Phreatobacter oligotrophus: one gene and its partner. The protein of the gene in region 1 interacts with the protein of each later gene in a pairwise test. Links are inferred from orthologs where the notes say so. Each region holds a gene or a part of one and is shown on either strand. Other genes may lie near its edges. The genes, in order: secD and pheT.

Region 1 (8,268 bases):
CCCCGACCAGGTGCGCGGCATCCGCGTGACCGCGCAGGGGCGGCGCGACCAGGAGATCCTGACGATCGACCCGCGCCATGACGGCCGCGGCAATCCCTATTACTGGATCGCCTTCGTGCGAAACCGCCATCGCATCGAGAACGGCACCGACCTCTGGGCCCTCGCCGAGGGCTATGTCTCGGTGACGCCGCTCGAGATCAACATGACCGACGAGCCGACCATGACGCGCCTCGCGGCGGTCTTCGCCGGCGACCGGGCGCCCGGGACCTGAGGCGGCGATGAACGCGGCGCCGGGACCGGATCATTTTCGTGCCGCTGCCGCTTTCGTCCTCATGCTGCGGCAGGCGGGCCTGTCCGACCGCCGCGTGCTCAACGCCATGGAGCAGGTGCCGCGCGTGCCGTTCCTCGACGAGGGGCATTTCGCGCTCGCCGACGAGGATGTGGCGCTGCCCATCGCCATGGGCCAGAGCGTCCTGCGCCCGACTCTCATCGCCGCCATGCTGGACGCGCTCGATGTCGCCCCGCACCACCGCGTCCTGCAGATCGGCACCGGCTCGGGCTACACCGCGGCGATTCTCGGCCGCCTCGCCAAGGAGGTCGTGACGGTCGAGCGCTGGCGGACGCTCGCCGACCAGGCCCATTTGCGCCTGCGCTCGCTCGGCTACGACATGGTCGAGACCATCTTCGGCGACGGCTTCGACGGCTTCGCCCAGCGCGCGCCCTATGACCGCATCCTGCTGACCTGTGCGGTGTCCGACCCGCCGCCGCACCTTCTCGCCCAGCTGGCGCCCGACGGTGTGATGGTGGTGCCGCTCACCGCCGGCGTCGTGGTCCGCACCGGCAAGGCCGACAGCCATGCGAGCCGCAACGCCTTCGCAGTGGCGCAGGTCGACCCGGCGGTCCATGGCGTCGCCCGCCGACTGTGAAAAAGACCTGACACCGAAGCAGCGCGACAACCGAAACTTAACCTGAACAGGTCATAAATCGTCCTGTCAGTGGTTGCGTACCGCGTGAGTGTTGCCATGGGTCTCCGTACCGTCTCCGGCTTGTCCCGGGCCGTCGTTGTGATTGCGGTCTCCGGGCTTGGCGCCGCCTGCAGCTCCGATGTGGCGCGCTTCGACGAAAACCCCTTCCGTTCCAGCCAGGTGGCCAGCGCGCCGCAGCCGAGCGTCTCGGCAGCGCCCGTCGCGGCCGTCGAGAGCCAGCCGCTTCCCTCCCGCGACTTCGTGGTGACCTCGCCGCCGCCGGCGACGGCCCAGGGCGGCTCGCCCTTCGGCCAGGGCGCCGATCCCGGCATGACTACCGGCACCGTGACCCCGCGCCCGGCCTTCGGCTCCTCCAACCCGCAGACGCCCGCCGTTCGCCAGATGGCCATGGGTCAGACGACGGCCGGTGGCCCGGTCTCGGCCGGCCGCGGCGGCTGGTCCTCCACCGGCGGCACCGCCATCCGCGCCGCTGCCGGCGATACGCCGGAGGCCCTGTCGCGGCGCTACGGCGTGCCCGCTGCCGCCATCGCGCAGGCCAATGGCATGTCCGGCAACCAGGCCTTCAGTGCCGGACAGAACGTCATCATCCCCACCTATTCCATGGCCAATGCCGGCCAGGCCGCCGCCGCCCCGGTTGCCGCGGCGGCGCGCCCGGCGACCGATCTCGTCCGCCAGCCGGCCGAGGCCCAGGCCCGTGCCCAGGCTCCTGCCGCCGCTCCGACCCGGACCGCTGCCGTCGCGCCGGCCCAGCAGCAGGGCCGCTTGTCCTGGCAGTCCGGCGCCCAGCCGGCGGCTGCGACGCCCGCTCCGGCGGCTACCGCTGCCCGTCCGGCTCAGGCCACCCGCGGCACCCACACGGTGACCGGCGGCGAAACCCTCGCCGGTGTCGCCCGTCGCTATGGCGTGCCGCGTGACCAGCTTGCCGCCGCCAATGGTCTCCAGCCCAGCCAGTCGCTGCGGACCGGTCAGGTGCTGCGCCTTCCCGCCGTTCAGGCCTCCACGCCGGCCGCCACCCGCCAGGCTGCCGCAACGCCTGCGCCGACGCCGGCGCCCGCCGCCGCTCCCACGGCCCGCCGCGAGCAGGCCCAGCGCGCCGTCGCCGAGGCCCAGGCCACGCCGGCCGGCCGCCAGGCCGACCCGCAGCCGACCGCCGCGATCCCCTCGCAGGCCGCCATCACCCAGTCGACGGCGCAGCCGTCGCCGGCCGCCGCTGCCGAAACCGCCTCCGCAACCGCCGAGGCTCCCGCTCGCGCCGCCAATGCCGAGCCGCAGTTCCGCTGGCCGGTGCGTGGCCGCGTGGTCGCCGGCTTCCGCGCCGGCACCAATGACGGCATCAAGCTGTCGGTGCCGCAGGGCACGCCGGTAAAGGCCGCTGAGGACGGCGTCGTCGCCTATGCCGGCAACGAGCTGCGCGGTTACGGCAACCTCGTGCTGGTGCGCCACTCCAACGGCTACGTGACGGCCTATGCCCACAATTCGACGATCGCGGTGCGCCGCGGCGAGCAGGTTCGCCGTGGTCAGACCATCGCCGCCGCCGGCCAGACCGGCAACGTCTCCTCGCCGCAGCTCCACTTCGAGATCCGCCGCGGCGCGACGCCGGTCGATCCGATGACATTCCTCGGCGCGAACTGAGGAACGAGGCGTCACCACCTTTCCCGGGGCAACCGGGCACGACTAGTCGATCGGTCCTCTCCTGCGACCTCCAAAGGGACCGGTCATTTTCGGGGCGGCACGGCGGTGCCGCCCCACTTGTTTTTCAGGGTCAGTTTGCGCCGGGATCAGGCCTCGAGGCGCACGCCAAGGCGGCCGGCCAGGTCCTGGACGAACTGCCAGGCGACGCGGCCAGAGCGCGAGCCGCGCGTGGTCGCCCATTCCAACGCCTCGGCGCGCATGCGCTCGGCATCGGCCTTGAGGCCGAAATGCTCCGCATAGCCCTCGACCATGGCCAGATACTCGTCCTGGCTGCACTTGTGGAAGCCGAGCCAGAGGCCGAAGCGGTCCGACAGCGACACCTTTTCCTCGACGGCCTCGCCCGGATTGATCGAGGTCGAGCGCTCGTTCTCCATCATGTCGCGCGGCAGGAGATGCCGGCGGTTGGAGGTGGCGTAGAAGATGACATTGTCCGGCCGGCCCTCGATGCCGCCTTCGAGCACCGCCTTGAGCGACTTGTAGGAGGTGTCGTCGTGGTCGAAGGAGAGATCGTCGCAGAAGACGATGAAGCGCAGGTCGGTGGCGCGCACCAGCGCCATGAGCTGCGGCAGGCTCTCGATATCCTCGCGGTGGATCTCGACCAGCTTCAGGTTGGCGGAGAGGCCCTCGGCCACCCTCTGCCGGTTGACGGTGGCATGGGCGGCCTTGACCAGCGAGGACTTGCCCATGCCGCGGGAGCCCCACAGCAGGGCATTGTTGGCGGGCAGGCCCTCGGCGAAGCGCCGGGTGTTCTCGATCAGCGTGTCGCGCGCCCGGTCGATGCCCTTGAGCAGCACCATCTCCACGCGGTTGACCCGCGGCACCGGATCGAGGCGCGGTCCGTCGGGGTTCCACACGAAGGCGTCGGCCGCCGCGAAGTCAGGCCGGGGCGGCGGGGCAGGGGCCAGCCGCTCGAGCGCGGTGGCGATGCGTTCCAGAAGAGCGTGGGAGAGGGGATCGGACACGGGATGCCTCCGGCGACGGTCGCGGTCCCATGCACCAGCGTGTGTCCCTGCGCAACCGGACCACTGGAAAGACAGGCGCGCGGCAGCTACATGAGCAGTCCCGACGCTGCGTCCGCGACCTTTCGTTGCGGGGGCGTGGCGGCATCGTTGCATTCGACGCCTTCGTGGCTATAGTCCGCGCCGAAATTCCGCCCTGCTGCGCCTCCGAGCGGGGCCTTCCCACGAGGATCCTTCATGTTCATTACTCCGGCCTTCGCCCAGACCGGTGCGGGCGGCACCAACGACATCCTGATGTCGATGCTGCCCTTCATCCTCATCTTCATCATCATGTATTTCCTGATCCTGCGCCCCCAGCAGAAGAAGGTGAAGATGCATCAGGAGATGATCGGAAACCTCCGGCGCGGCGACCAGGTGACGCTGTCCGGCGGCCTGATCGGCCGGATCACCAAGGTGGTCGACGACACGACGATCGAGCTCGAGATCGCCGACAACGTCCGCGTTCGCGCCGCCAAGCAGTTCGTCTCGGAGCTGCGCTCGAAGAGCGAACCCGCCGACGAGAAGTGAAGCCACTCCGCACCGGCCGACCCGCCGACAGCCGAGGATGACCGATCGATGCTGAGCTTCACCCGCTGGAAGGCGACGCTGATTCTCATGACCGCCTTCGCGGTCATGCTGCTGGCGACGCCCAACCTCATGCCGCAGTCTTGGGTGGACAAGCTGCCGCGGGCGTTGCGCACCCACATGACCCTCGGCCTCGATCTCCAGGGCGGCGTCGACCTGCGCCTGCAGGTCGATTCGGACGAGGTGCGGCGGACCATGCTGGAGAACCTGCGCGACGACGTGCGCCGCGTGCTGCGCGATGCGCGCCTTCAGGTCCAGAACATCGGCTTCCAGGGCAACGCGGTCGTCGTGCGCCTGCGCGAGGGCCAGAACGGCGACCTCGCGCTCACCGAACTGCGCAAGATCCCGCAGGCGATAGGCGGCGCCTTCTCGACCACCGGCCAGTTTGATTCCGAGGTCTCGCGCTCCGGTGACACCTTCACCGTCACGGCCACCGATGCCGGCATCCGCGACAAGGTCTCCCGCGCCGTCACCCAGTCCATCGAGGTGGTGCGCCGCCGTATCGACCAGCTCGGCACCACCGAGCCGGTCATCCAGCGCCAGGGCCTCGACCGCATCCTCCTGCAGGTGCCGGGCGAGAAGGACCCGCGCCGCCTGAAGGACATCCTCGGCCAGACCGCGAAGCTCGAATTCCGCCTCGTCGACCAGTCCATGACGCCGGAACAGGCGATTTCGGGCCGTCCGCCGGCCGACAGCGCCATCCTCTATGAGGAGGTCAAGGAGGGGAATCGCGTCGTCCAGCAGATCCCCTACGTGATCCAGCGCCGCGTCATCGTCTCGGGCGAGGAGCTGATCGACGCCCAGGCCGCGTTCAACGCCCAGCAGGCGGAATGGGTGGTGAGCTTCCGCTTCAATGCCTCGGGCGGCCGCAAGTTCGCCCAGACCACCACCGAGAACGTCAACCGGCCCTTCGCCATCGTCCTCGACAACAAGGTGATCTCGGCGCCGGTCATCCGCGAGCCGATCCTCGGTGGTTCTGGCCAGATCTCCGGCCGCTTCACGGCGGAGAGCTCGGCGAACCTCGCCCTGCTGCTGCGCGCCGGCGCGCTGCCCGCTCCGCTTACCGTCGTCGAGGAACGCACCGTCGGCGCCTCGCTCGGCCAGGATTCGATCACCTCGGGCACCCGGGCCGCGATCATCGGCTCGATCTTCGTGCTGGTCTATATCTTTGCGACCTATGGGCTTTTTGGCCTTTTCGCCAACATCGCCGTCATCGTGAACGTCGTCATGATGTTCGGCCTGCTCAGCCTGATCGGCGCGACGCTGACGCTGCCCGGCATCGCCGGCATCGTGCTGACCGTCGGCATGGCCGTCGACTCCAACGTGCTGATCTTCGAGCGCATCCGCGAGGAATCGCGCGCCGGCCGAAGCGTCATCGCCTCGATCGATGGCGGCTTCACCAAGGCCATGGGCACCATCATGGATGCCAACGTCACCCAGCTCCTCACCTCCATCATCCTGTTCTACCTCGGAACAGGCCCGGTGAAGGGCTTCGCGCTGACGCTCGGCCTCGGCATCGTCACCACCATGTTCACCGCCATCACCTTCACGCGCTACCTCGTCGTGCTGTGGCTGCGCTGGTTCAAGCCGGCGCGGGTGCCGATGTGACCGGACGGCAGGGAGACTGAAGACCGTGCGCCTGCTCCGACTCATCCCGGACGACACCAAGTTCGGTTTCATGCGGTTCCGTCCGATTGCCTTCGGCATTTCGGCCTTCATCGCCGCTGCGACCATCATCGGCTTCCTGACGATCGGCCTGAACATCGGCATCGATTTCAAGGGCGGCACCCTCGTCGAGCTTCAGACGAAGCAGGGCAACGCCAATCTCAGCGAGCTGCGCACCCGCCTGCAGGCCGCCAATGTCGGCGACGTCCAGCTGCAGGAGTTTGGCGGTCCCAACCTCGTCATGCTGCGCTATGGCGAGCAGCCCGGCGGCGAGCGGGGACAGCAGGCGGCCTTGCGCCGCGTCACCGGCCTGATCGAGGCCGATTACGACATCCGCCGCACGGAGGTCGTCGGTCCGACCGTGTCGGCCGAGCTCGTCCAGATGTCGGTCATCGGCGTGATCCTCTCGATCCTCGCCGTGCTGATCTACTTGTGGTTCCGCTTCGAATGGCAGTTTGCCGTGGCGGCGATGATCGCGACGCTGCACGACGTGACGGCCATCATGGCCTTCTACATCTTCACCCAGTCCGATTTCGACATCACCTCGATCGCCTCGGTGCTGACCATCATCGGCTATTCGCTCAACGACACCGTCGTGGTGTTCGACCGAATCCGCGAAATGATGCGCAAGCACAAGAAGATGCCGGTGGCCGAACTGCTCGACATCGCCATCAACTCGACCCTGTCGCGCACCACCATCACTGCCACCACGACCTTCCTCGCGCTGCTCGGCCTGTTTTTCTTCGGCGGCGAGGTCATCCAGGGCTTCACGGCCTCGATGCTGGTCGGCGTCATCATCGGCACCTATTCGTCGATCTTCATCGCCTCGCCCATCCTCATCTATCTCGGCCTGCGCACCGGCGGCTTCGGCGCCACGCGCCAGGCGGAGGAGGAGGGCGACGCGGCGGCCAAGGCCCGGGCCTGACGTGGCCCGCGGCGAGCCGATCCGCGTCCTCCACGACGGCTTCGTCCCCGGTCGCTTCGCCATCGACGCCTATGGGCGAGGCGGCTTTCGCTTCGCCGACATGAGCCATCGCGGCTCCATCCTGGCGCTGCCCTCGGGCATTCATGCCTGGCCAGTCATGTCGCTCACGGATGTCGGCGTGGAGAGCTTCGACAAGGCCGTGGCCGAGCGGGCCGCCATCGATGTGCTGCTGCTCGGCACCGGCCCGACCCCAATTCCGGTTGATGATGCGATCCGCTGGATCCTGCGCGATGCCGGCATCGGCCTCGAGGTCATGGCGACCGGCGCCGCGGCGCGCACCTACAACATCATGCTCGGCGAGAATCGCCGCGTCGCTGCCGCCCTCATGGCGGTGGATTGAACCGGCATGGACGTTCCGCCCCGGCCCGAGGCTCTCACTGCTGCCTTCGCCCATTGCGACGCGGCCGTGCGCGAGGGCGACAAGGACCGCTGGCTCGCCAGCCTCTTCGCGCCGGAAGACAGGCGCGCCGACCTTCTGGCGCTCTATGCCTTCAACCTCGAAGTGGCCTCGGTGCGCGAGCGCGTGCGCGAGGCGCTGCCCGGCGAGGTCCGCCTGCAATGGTGGCGCGATGTGCTGGAAGGCGCGGGGCGGGGGGACGTCCAGTCCCATCCCGTGGCCGCCGCCCTCCTCGACGTGGTGCAGCGCCACCGCCTGTCGGTCGCCCCGCTTGTCGCCTTGATCGATGCGCGGGTCGCCGATCTCTACGACGACCTCTTTCCGACCGTCGGTGATCTCGAAGGCTATTGCGGCGAGACGAGTTCGGCCGTGATGCAGATGGCCGCCCTGATCCTCTGCGGAGGCGACGATCCCCGCTCGGCCGATCTCGCCGGCCATGCCGGCATCGCCTATGCGGTGGCGGGGATGTTGCGCAGCTTCGCGCCGCTGGCTGCCGCCGGACGCGTCCAGCTTCCTGCGGAGATGCTGGAGGCACAGGGCGTCACGCGCGAGGACATCGTCGCGCGGCGGAAGCCGGAGGCTGTGCGGTTGGTCCGGAACGAGGCGATCGCCCTTGCGCGGCGCCATCTCGCGGCGGCCGAAGCGGCGATGAGCGGCGCCGATCGGCGGACGCTGGCGGCCTTCGTGGGTCTTGCGACAGTCGGGCCGCGGCTCGACCGTCTCTCGCGGCATACGGATCCCTTTGCGCCGGCCCCCGACCTGCCGCAATGGCGCAGGCAATGGGCCATGTGGCGCTGGGCCCGGCGCTGGGCGCGGCAGGATCGCCGCGCCTGATCGTCAGGCGGCGTCGGCAACCTTGCGGGCGATGTACTCGATCTCGCCGCGCTGGAAGCCGAGGTCGGCCAGGGCGCGGTCATCGAGCTGGGTCAGCTCCTCGCGGGTGCGCAGGTAGACAATGTG
Region 2 (8,374 bases), on another replicon or contig:
CGAGGGCAGCGCCCTGCCCCCCGTCCGCTCCGCGCCTGTCGAGTATGACGATCCCTGCTGGTTCTTCTTCACCTCCGGCACCACCGGCCGGCCGAAGGCCGCCGTGCTCACCCATGGCCAGATGGGCTTCGTGGTGACCAATCACCTCGCCGACCTCGTTCCCGGCACCTCGGAGCACGATGCCTCGCTGGTCGTCGCGCCGCTGTCACACGGCGCCGGCATCCACCAGCTCACCCAGGTCGCGCGCGGCGCCCGCACCGTGCTGCTCGCTTCCGAGCGGCTCGACTGCGAGGAGGCATTCCGGCTGATCGAGGAGCATCGGGTCACGAACCTCTTCACCGTGCCGACCATCCTCACCATGCTCGCCTCCCACGAGGCGGCGGGGCGCTTCGACCATTCCTCGCTGCGCCACGTCATCTATGCCGGCTCGCCCATGTACCGCGCCGACCAGCAGGCGGCGCTGAAGGTGCTGGGCAAATGCATCGTCCAGTATTTCGGCCTAGGCGAAGTGACCGGTAACATCACCGTCTTCCCGCCGCGCGAGCACGATGCCGACGACGCTGTGCAGGGCCGCATCGGCACCTGCGGCTTCCCGCGCACGGCGATGGACGTGCGGATCCTCGACGATGCGGGGCGCGAGCTGCCGCCCTTCGAGACCGGCGAGATCTGCGTCGCCGGGCCCGCGGTCTTTGCCGGCTATTTCGACAATCCCGAGGCCAACGCCAAGTCCTTCCGCGACGGCTTCTTCCGCACAGGGGACCTCGGCCACCGCGATGAGGAGGGCTATGTCTACATCACCGGCCGGGCCTCCGACATGTACATATCCGGCGGCTCCAACGTCTATCCGCGCGAGATCGAGGAGGTGATCCTCACCCATCCTGCGGTGGCGGAGGTGGCGGTGCTCGGCGTGCCCGACCGCCGCTGGGGCGAGGCCGGCATCGCCGTGCTCGTGGCGCGGCCGGGGGCGTCGGTTGCGGAGGGAGACATCCTCAGGCACCTCGACGGCAAGCTCGCGCGCTACAAGATGCCCAGGCAGGTCGTGGTCTGGGACGAGCTGCCGAAATCCGGCTACGGCAAGGTGCCGAAGAAGCTCATCCGCGAGATGCTGATCGAGAAGGGGACCGTCAGCGCGGAGGGGTGAGGCGGCGGGCGGAGTGGCTCGGCCCGGCGCCCCTTCACCTCCTCGCGGCGGGGGAGCTGGGGGTGTGCCTGCGGAGGCCGGTTCCGCGCTCCTTCTCCCCTCGTGGGAGAAGGTGGCGCCGTCAGGCGCCGGATGAGGGGGCGCGTGTCGCCCGCTCACGCGGGCACCCTCTCCCACGAGGGGAGAGGGATCAACCTCCCTACGCGCAGCGCGAGGAGGGTGCGGGTGAGGCTATTCTTCTCTGGTGCTCACCCGAACCGGCTTTTCAGCACCTCGAACAGCGCCCGCGCCGCCTGCATCTCGCCGCCCTGCGGCCGCCCGGGCTTCTCCGACGGCACCCAGCCGAAGACATCGGCATGCAGCCAGCTTCCCGCCTTCTCGACGAAGCGGGCGAGATAGAGCGCCGCCGTGATCGAGCCCGCAAAGCCGCCGGTCGTGACGTTGTTCATGTCGGCGACCTTGCTGTCGAGGCCGCTCGCATAGGGCTGCCAGAGCGGCAGCCGCCAGACCGGATCGCCCACCGCCATTCCCGCCGCGGCGAGCTCTGCGGCCAACGCGTCGTCATGGGTATAGACCGGCGGCAGGTCCGGCCCGAGCGCCACCCGCGCCGCGCCCGTGAGCGTGGCGAAATCGGCAAGGATCACCGGTGCCTCCTCGTCGGCGAGGGTCAGCGCATCGCAGAGGATGAGCCGCCCTTCGGCATCGGTGTTGCCGATCTCGACGGTGAGGCCCTTGCGGGTCGGGAAGACATCGCCCGGACGAAACGCGTTGCCGGCAACGGCATTCTCCACAGCCGGCACAAGAAGCCGCAGCCGGACGGGAAGGCGCGCCGCCATGATCATATGCGCGAGGCCGATGGCCGCCGCCGCGCCGCCCATGTCCTTCTTCATCAGCAGCATGGAGGAGGAGGGCTTGAGGTCGAGCCCGCCCGTGTCGAAGCAGACCCCCTTGCCGACCAGCGTCACCTTCGGATGCTTCTCGTTGCCCCAGACGAGGTCGACGAGGCGCGGCGCCCGCGGCGAGGCAGCGCCCACCGCATGGATCATCGGGAAGTTCTGCTTGAGGAGATCATCGCCGACGATGGCGGTCACCTTGGCGCGGTGGCGCTTGGCGAGGTCGCGGATCGCGGTCTCGAGCTCCGCCGGGCCGAGGTCGTTGGCCGGCGTGTTGATGAGGTCGCGCGCGATGGTCGTCGCCTCGGCGGCCTGCGTCACCGCCTCGCCGTCGACGCCGGAGGGCACGACGAGCAGCACCTCCTTCGCCGACCCCTTCTTGTAGCGGGAGAAGCGGTATTGCCCGGCGATCCAGGCAAAGGCGGCGCGGGTCAGGTCGCCGGGGTCGTTGGCGAAGTGGTAGAGGCCGGCCGGAAGCTGGCCGGGCAGCTTGCCGACGAGCAGCGGATCGCGATGGCGCGCGTCCTCCGGCTCGATGCCGAACAGCACCGCACCCACCGCGCCCTTGGCGTCGGGAAGGATGGCCGTACGGCCGGACTTCGGCTCGAAGCCCGTCGCCTCCAGGAAGGTCTGCTGCGCGGGCCTCAGCCGGGCCTTCACCGCGGCAAAGGTCTTGGGCGTGACGAAGGTCACGGAGGTGGCGCCGGCCGTGCCGGAGGGGCGAAGAAGCGGGTGCATGGGGATCCTGTGCCGCAGCGAGGCGGCCACGCTAGGCCTGCGACACCGCCCTGTCACCCCGCGCGTACCACGCATGAGGCCCCCGCTCGCGCCGCGGTTTACGCCGGTGCGTCGAGCGCCTTTGATGCGCGCCCCTCTCCGCTGCCCGAGGCAAAGCCATGACCGCGCCGAAAACCCTGCTCGAGCTCGCCGGACGCTCGCCCCAGCCGCCGAAACTTGCCGAGTCCATCCTCGTCCTCATCGACATCCAGAACGAATATCTGGAAGGCCCCATCGCCCTCCCCGGAGCTGCGCCGGCGGTGCAGAAGGCGGCCGACCTGCTGGCCCGCGCCCGGGCGGCCGGCGCCAAGGTCGTCCACGTCGCCCACAAGGGTGGCAAGGGCTCGCTCTTCGACCGCGAGGCCCATCGCGGCGCCATCGTCGACGCGGTCGCGCCCGTGGCCGGAGAGGCCGTGGTGGAGAAGCCGCGGCCGAACTCGTTCTCCGGCACCAACCTGCAGGAGTTGGTGGGTCCGCCCGGCCCGACGCTGATCTTCGCCGGTTTCATGACCCATATGTGCGTGTCGTCGACGGCGCGCGCCGCCCTCGACCTCGGCTATGCCGCGGCGATTGCCGCGGATGCCTGCGCCACACGCGACTTGCCGAAGCCCGGCGGCGGCGTCATCGATGCGGCGAGCCTGCACACGGCCGAACTCGCCGCGCTGGCGGACCGGTTCGCCGGCGTGTTCACAGTAAGCGAGATCGTCTGAGGGCGAAGGGCTGCATCACCGAAGTGCGTCCTTCGAGGCTCGCTGCGCTCGCACCTCAGGATGAGGGAGGTGGAGGTTGGCAGGCCGCAGGCATACTCAAGGGAGCAGTTGGCCTTGAACCGGCCGGACTGCAAGTCTCCCACATCCTCATCCTGAGGTGCGAATCCGGGCGATGCGACAGCATCGTCCCGGACGAGCCTCGAAGGACGCACTTGCGACGTGCAAGCCCAGTTCAGCGGGCGCTGCGCGCCGACCTCTCCCCGCCGGGGAGAGGTGAAGCCGAAGCACCTGACCTCACGCCCGCAGCGTGCCGCCGGTCTTCTTGGTCACCTCGGCGACGATCTTCGCGGCCACCGCGTCGATCTCGGCATCGGTCAGCGTCTTGTCCTTCGGCTGCAGCGTCACCGCGATGCCGACCGACTTCTTCGCCTCGTCGATGCCCTTGCCCTCGTAGACGTCGAAGACCTGCACGCCGGTGATGAGCTGCTTGTCCACGCCCTGCGCCGCCTTGACGAGATCGCCGGCCTTCACCGTCCGGTCGACCAGGAAGGCGAAGTCGCGTTCCACCGGCTGGAAGGGCGACAGGACGAGCTGCGGCTTCGCCCGGGTCGGGCGCGCCTTGGGCGGCGGCAGCTTGTCAAGGATGAGCTCGAAGGCGAGCACCGGGCCCTTCACGTCGAGCGCCTCGAGCACCCGCGGATGCAGCTCGCCGAAGGCGCCGAACACCGTCTGCGGACCCATCTGGAACGTGCCGGAGCGGCCGGGATGGAACCAGGCCGGACCGCCCTGCACCACCTGGATGCCGGCCATCGGCGCGCCGGCGGCGGCGAGCACCGCCATCGCATCAGCCTTGATGTCGTAGACGTCAGCCGCAGCCGAACCCTGCCAGTGGCGACCGGCGCCAGCGGGCTTGGCAAGGCCACGGCGCAGGCCCGTGGCGGCAATGAACTGGTCCTCGGGGCGGTCGCCCTTGAACACCTGGCCGACCTCGAACAGCGCCACGTCGCCATAGCCGCGATCGGCATTGCGCTGGGCGGCGGTGGCAAGGCCGACGAGCAGGGTCGGCCGCATGTCCGAGAGATCGGAGGCGATGGGATTGGCGAGCGCCAGCGCCGGCTGGCCGCCGCCGAAGAGCTCCGCCTGCGCCTTCGAGATGAAGCTCCAGGTCACCGCCTCGACCATGCCGCGGCTGGCAAGGGTGCGCTTGGCGATGCGCGTGCGCTTCTGGATGAGGGTCAGCACCGGCTTCGGCACCGTTCCGCCGCGGTCGAGCGGGGTGGAGGGCACGCGGTCGACGCCGGCAATGCGCATCACCTCTTCGGCGATGTCGGCCTTGCCATGCACGTCCGGCCGCCACGAGGGCGGCGAGACCTTGATCATCGGGCCATTGCCGGAGACGTCGAAGCCGAGATGCTCGAGGATGCGCTTCTGCTCCCGATCGGAGACCTCGAGGCCGGTGAGGCGCTTGGTCTCGTTCAGCGGGAAGTTGATGACGAAGCCGGTATCGGGAATGGCGCCCTCGAGCGTCACCTCGGAGGGCACGCCGCCGCACATGTCCATGACGAGGCGGGTGGCCAGCTCGACGCCCGACAGCGTGAAGTTCGGATCGACGCCGCGCTCGAAGCGATAGCGCGCATCGGTGACGATGCCGAGGCTGCGGCCGGTGCGGGCGATGTCCATCGGGTCCCACAGCGCCGACTCGATCAGCACGTCGGTGGTGCCCTCGTCGCAGCCGGAATGCTCGCCGCCCATGACGCCGGCAATGCTCTCGACGCCATTGTCATCGGCGATGACGGTCTCGTTGCCGGTGAAGCCATAGACGCGGCCGTCAAGGCCGAGCACGGTCTCGCCCGCCTGCGAGCGGCGGACGACCAGCGTGCCCTTCACCTTCTTGGCGTCGAAGACGTGGAGCGGGCGGCCGCGGTCGAAGGTCACGTAATTGGTGACATCGACGAGGGCATTGATCGGGCGAAGGCCGATGGCCTTGAGGCGCCGCTGCATCCATTCCGGCGACGGGCCGTTCTTGACGCCGCGCACCAGGCGCAGCGCGAAGGCCGGGCAGTACTTCTCCTCGCCCTGGGCGAAGGCGAGCGAGACCTTCTGCGGGTTCGGGAAGGCGCCCTTCACCGGCTGGACCACGTCGGTCTTGAGCTTGCCGAGGCCGGCCGCCGCGAGGTCGCGGGCAATGCCGTGGATCGAGGTGCAGTCCGGACGGTTCGGCGTCAGGTTGATCTCGATGACCGGATCGGAGAGGTGGGCCCAGTCGACATAGCGGGCGCCGACCGGCGCATCGGCCGGCAGGTCGATGATGCCGTCATGGTCCTCGGAGATCTGCAGCTCGGCCGCCGAGCAGAGCATGCCGCGGCTCTCGACGCCCCGGATCGTGCCGACCCCCAGCGTGATGTCCTTGCCGGGAATGTAGGTGCCGGGCGGCGAGAAGACCGACTTCATGCCGGTGCGGGCATTCGGCGCGCCGCAGACGACCTGCACCGGGGCGCCCTCGCCCGTATCCACCATGCAGACGCGCAGGCGGTCGGCGTTCGGGTGCTGCTCGGCCGAGACGACATAGGCGATGGTGAAGGCGGCGAGCTTCGCGCCGGGATCATCCACCGCCTCGACCTCGAGGCCGATGCGGGTGAGCGTCTCGGTGATCTCGGCGAGGGAGGCCTCGGTCTCGAGATGGTCCTTGAGCCAGGAGAGCGTGAACTTCATCGGATGTCTCCCCTCAGCTCGACAGGCCGCCGGCCAGCGTCGGCAGGTCGAGCGGGCGGAAGCCGTAATGGCTCAGCCAGCGCACGTCGGCCTCGAAGAACTGGCGGAGGTCGTTGATGCCGTATTTCAGCATGGCGATGCGATCGATCCCCATGCCCCAGGCGAACCCCTGGTAGATGTCGGGATCGAGCCCGCAATTGCGGATGACGTTGGGATGGACCATCCCGCAGCCGAGGATCTCCAGCCAGTCCTCGCCTTCGCCGAAGCGCACCTCGCCGCCCTGGCGGTTGCACTGGATGTCCACCTCCATCGACGGTTCGGTGAAGGGGAAGAAGGAGGGGCGGAAGCGCATCTTCACGCTGTCGACCTCGAAGAAGGCCTTGCAGAACTCCTCGAGGATCCACTTGAGGTGGCCGATGTGGCTGCCCTTGTCGATGACCAGGCCCTCGACCTGGTGGAACATCGGCGTGTGGGTCTGGTCGCTGTCGCAGCGATAGGTGCGGCCCGGGCAGATGACGCGGATGGGCGGCTTCTTCGACAGCATGGTGCGGACCTGCACCGGCGAGGTGTGGGTGCGCAGCAGCAGGCGCTCGCCATCCGCCTTCGGGTTGAAGAAGAACGTGTCGTGCATCTCGCGGGCCGGATGGCCCTCGGGGAAGTTCAGCTTGGTGAAATTGTAGTCGTCCGTCTCGATATCCGGGCCTTCGGCGATGGCGAAGCCCATATCGGCGAAGATGGCAGTGAGCTCATCCATCACCTGGCTGATCGGGTGGATGCGCCCCGCCTCGGTCGGGCTCTCGCGCACGGGCAGCGTCACGTCGATCGTCTCGGCGGCAAGCCGCGCATCGAGGGCCGCGGCCTTCAGCACGTCGCGCCGGGCGGTCAGCGCTTCCGTGACGCGGTCCTTCACCTGGTTGATGGCGGCGCCGGCGGTCTTGCGCTCCTCCGGGGCCATCTGGCCGAGGGTCGCGAGCAGGGCGGAGATCGAGCCCTTCTTGCCGAGGGCGGCGACGCGCACCGCCTCCAGCGCGGCCTCGTCGGCGGATGCCGCGATCTGGGCCATCAGGTCGTTTTCGAGCGTGGAAAGATCGGTCATCGGGTCACACGGGCTATCGGGCTGGTGTCGTTTGGCGGCTGGCGGGGGCGCGGTCAAGCGCCTCAGCTGCGCCAGCGGAGCGTCATCGGCTGGATGGGATTTTCGAAGGGCTTGCCGTCGGCCTGCGCCTTCACGAAGGCGTCCTTCACCCGCATCCACCAGCGCGCCTGGGTATCGGCATCGTTGATGAGCATGAGCTTGGGATCATGGACGAGGCCCTCGCGCTGGCGGATCACCACGACGCGGTCCTGGTCGAGGAAGACGCGCATGAGATGCTCGACCAGGGGCTTCGCCGCCGAGAGCCAGCCGGCGGAGACCCAGAAGAACTGGTGCACCTCGGTCTCGCCCTCGTTGACGGGCGTGATGGCGGTGAGCCCTGTCGCCTGCATCTTCGAGCCGCGGATGTTCTCGATCCGAAGGCCCGGCAGCATGTAGCTGATCTCGGTGGTCACCGGGGTGCCGAGGATCTTGTAGGCGATGTTCTGGGGGGGAAGTTCGTGGCGCACCATCGACCAGCCGAGCTCGGAGGGCGCGAAGACCTTCTCCTTCGGCCGGAGCTTCTTGGCGCCCTTCTTGAACCACCAGGAGGTGTGGACATAGGCCGCGTGGGTCGGGTCCATGAGCCCGAAGGCGGCATGGTCCATCGAGCAGTGGAAGGGCAGCATGCAGTGGAAGCGCGGCGCCTCGCCCGCGTCGAAATCGGGCATCAGCGGCGGCGCGGGATAGCCCGCCTCGGCCGGCGTCTCGCCGGCGCGCGGCACGAAGACCCAGACGAGGCCCTGGCTCTCGACGCAGGGGTAGGAGGGCGTGCAGATCTTCGAGAGGTCCATCTGCTGGCCCTCGCGCAGCGACGGGATCTCCACGCAGGTGCCCGTCTTGTCGAAGCGCCAGCCGTGGTAGCAGCACTGGACAGAGGTGCCGTCGAAGGTGCCATAGCGCAGCGGAATGCCGCGATGCGGGCAGGCATCGCGCAGCGCGAAGACCTCGCCCGAGGCGGTGCGGCCGAACAGCATCGGCTCGCCGAGCAGCGTCTTCGCCGTCATCG

Evidence for each region.
Region 2: the proteins of secD (region 1) and pheT interact in binary tests that used the Escherichia coli proteins (3 or more experiments, as listed by UniProt). The link is inferred for Phreatobacter oligotrophus from one-to-one orthologs.

Annotation. Positions count from the first base shown.
Region 1 is NZ_PZZL01000004.1:7,684-15,951, forward strand. Bases 3,618-6,560 are described here. They hold secD (protein translocase subunit SecD), read left to right. Parts: upstream 3,618-4,252; coding sequence 4,253-5,869; downstream 5,870-6,560. Other genes in these bases: C8P69_RS09825 (ATP-binding protein), read right to left, coding at 3,618-3,793; yajC (preprotein translocase subunit YajC), read left to right, coding at 3,875-4,204; secF (protein translocase subunit SecF), read left to right, coding at 5,895-6,560. Outside these bases: 5'/3'-nucleotidase SurE, read left to right, coding at 1-271; C8P69_RS09815 (protein-L-isoaspartate O-methyltransferase family protein), read left to right, coding at 279-926; C8P69_RS09820 (LysM peptidoglycan-binding domain-containing M23 family metallopeptidase), read left to right, coding at 1,023-2,618; more of C8P69_RS09825, read right to left, coding at 2,765-3,617; more of secF, read left to right, coding at 6,561-6,851; C8P69_RS09845 (Mth938-like domain-containing protein), read left to right, coding at 6,853-7,251; C8P69_RS09850 (phytoene/squalene synthase family protein), read left to right, coding at 7,258-8,142; C8P69_RS09855 (DUF1127 domain-containing protein), read right to left, coding at 8,146-8,268. UniProt on the Escherichia coli protein: Part of the Sec protein translocase complex. Interacts with the SecYEG preprotein conducting channel. SecDF uses the proton motive force (PMF) to complete protein translocation after the ATP-dependent function of SecA.
Region 2 is NZ_PZZL01000007.1:20,357-28,730, forward strand. Bases 3,525-6,573 are described here. They hold pheT (phenylalanine--tRNA ligase subunit beta), read right to left. Parts: upstream 6,234-6,573; coding sequence 3,816-6,233; downstream 3,525-3,815. Other genes in these bases: pheS (phenylalanine--tRNA ligase subunit alpha), read right to left, coding at 6,247-6,573. In the rest of the region: C8P69_RS15790 (acyl-CoA synthetase), read left to right, coding at 1-1,141; C8P69_RS15795 (leucyl aminopeptidase family protein), read right to left, coding at 1,390-2,772; C8P69_RS15800 (isochorismatase family protein), read left to right, coding at 2,931-3,521; more of pheS, read right to left, coding at 6,574-7,329; C8P69_RS15815 (Rieske 2Fe-2S domain-containing protein), read right to left, coding at 7,392-8,374.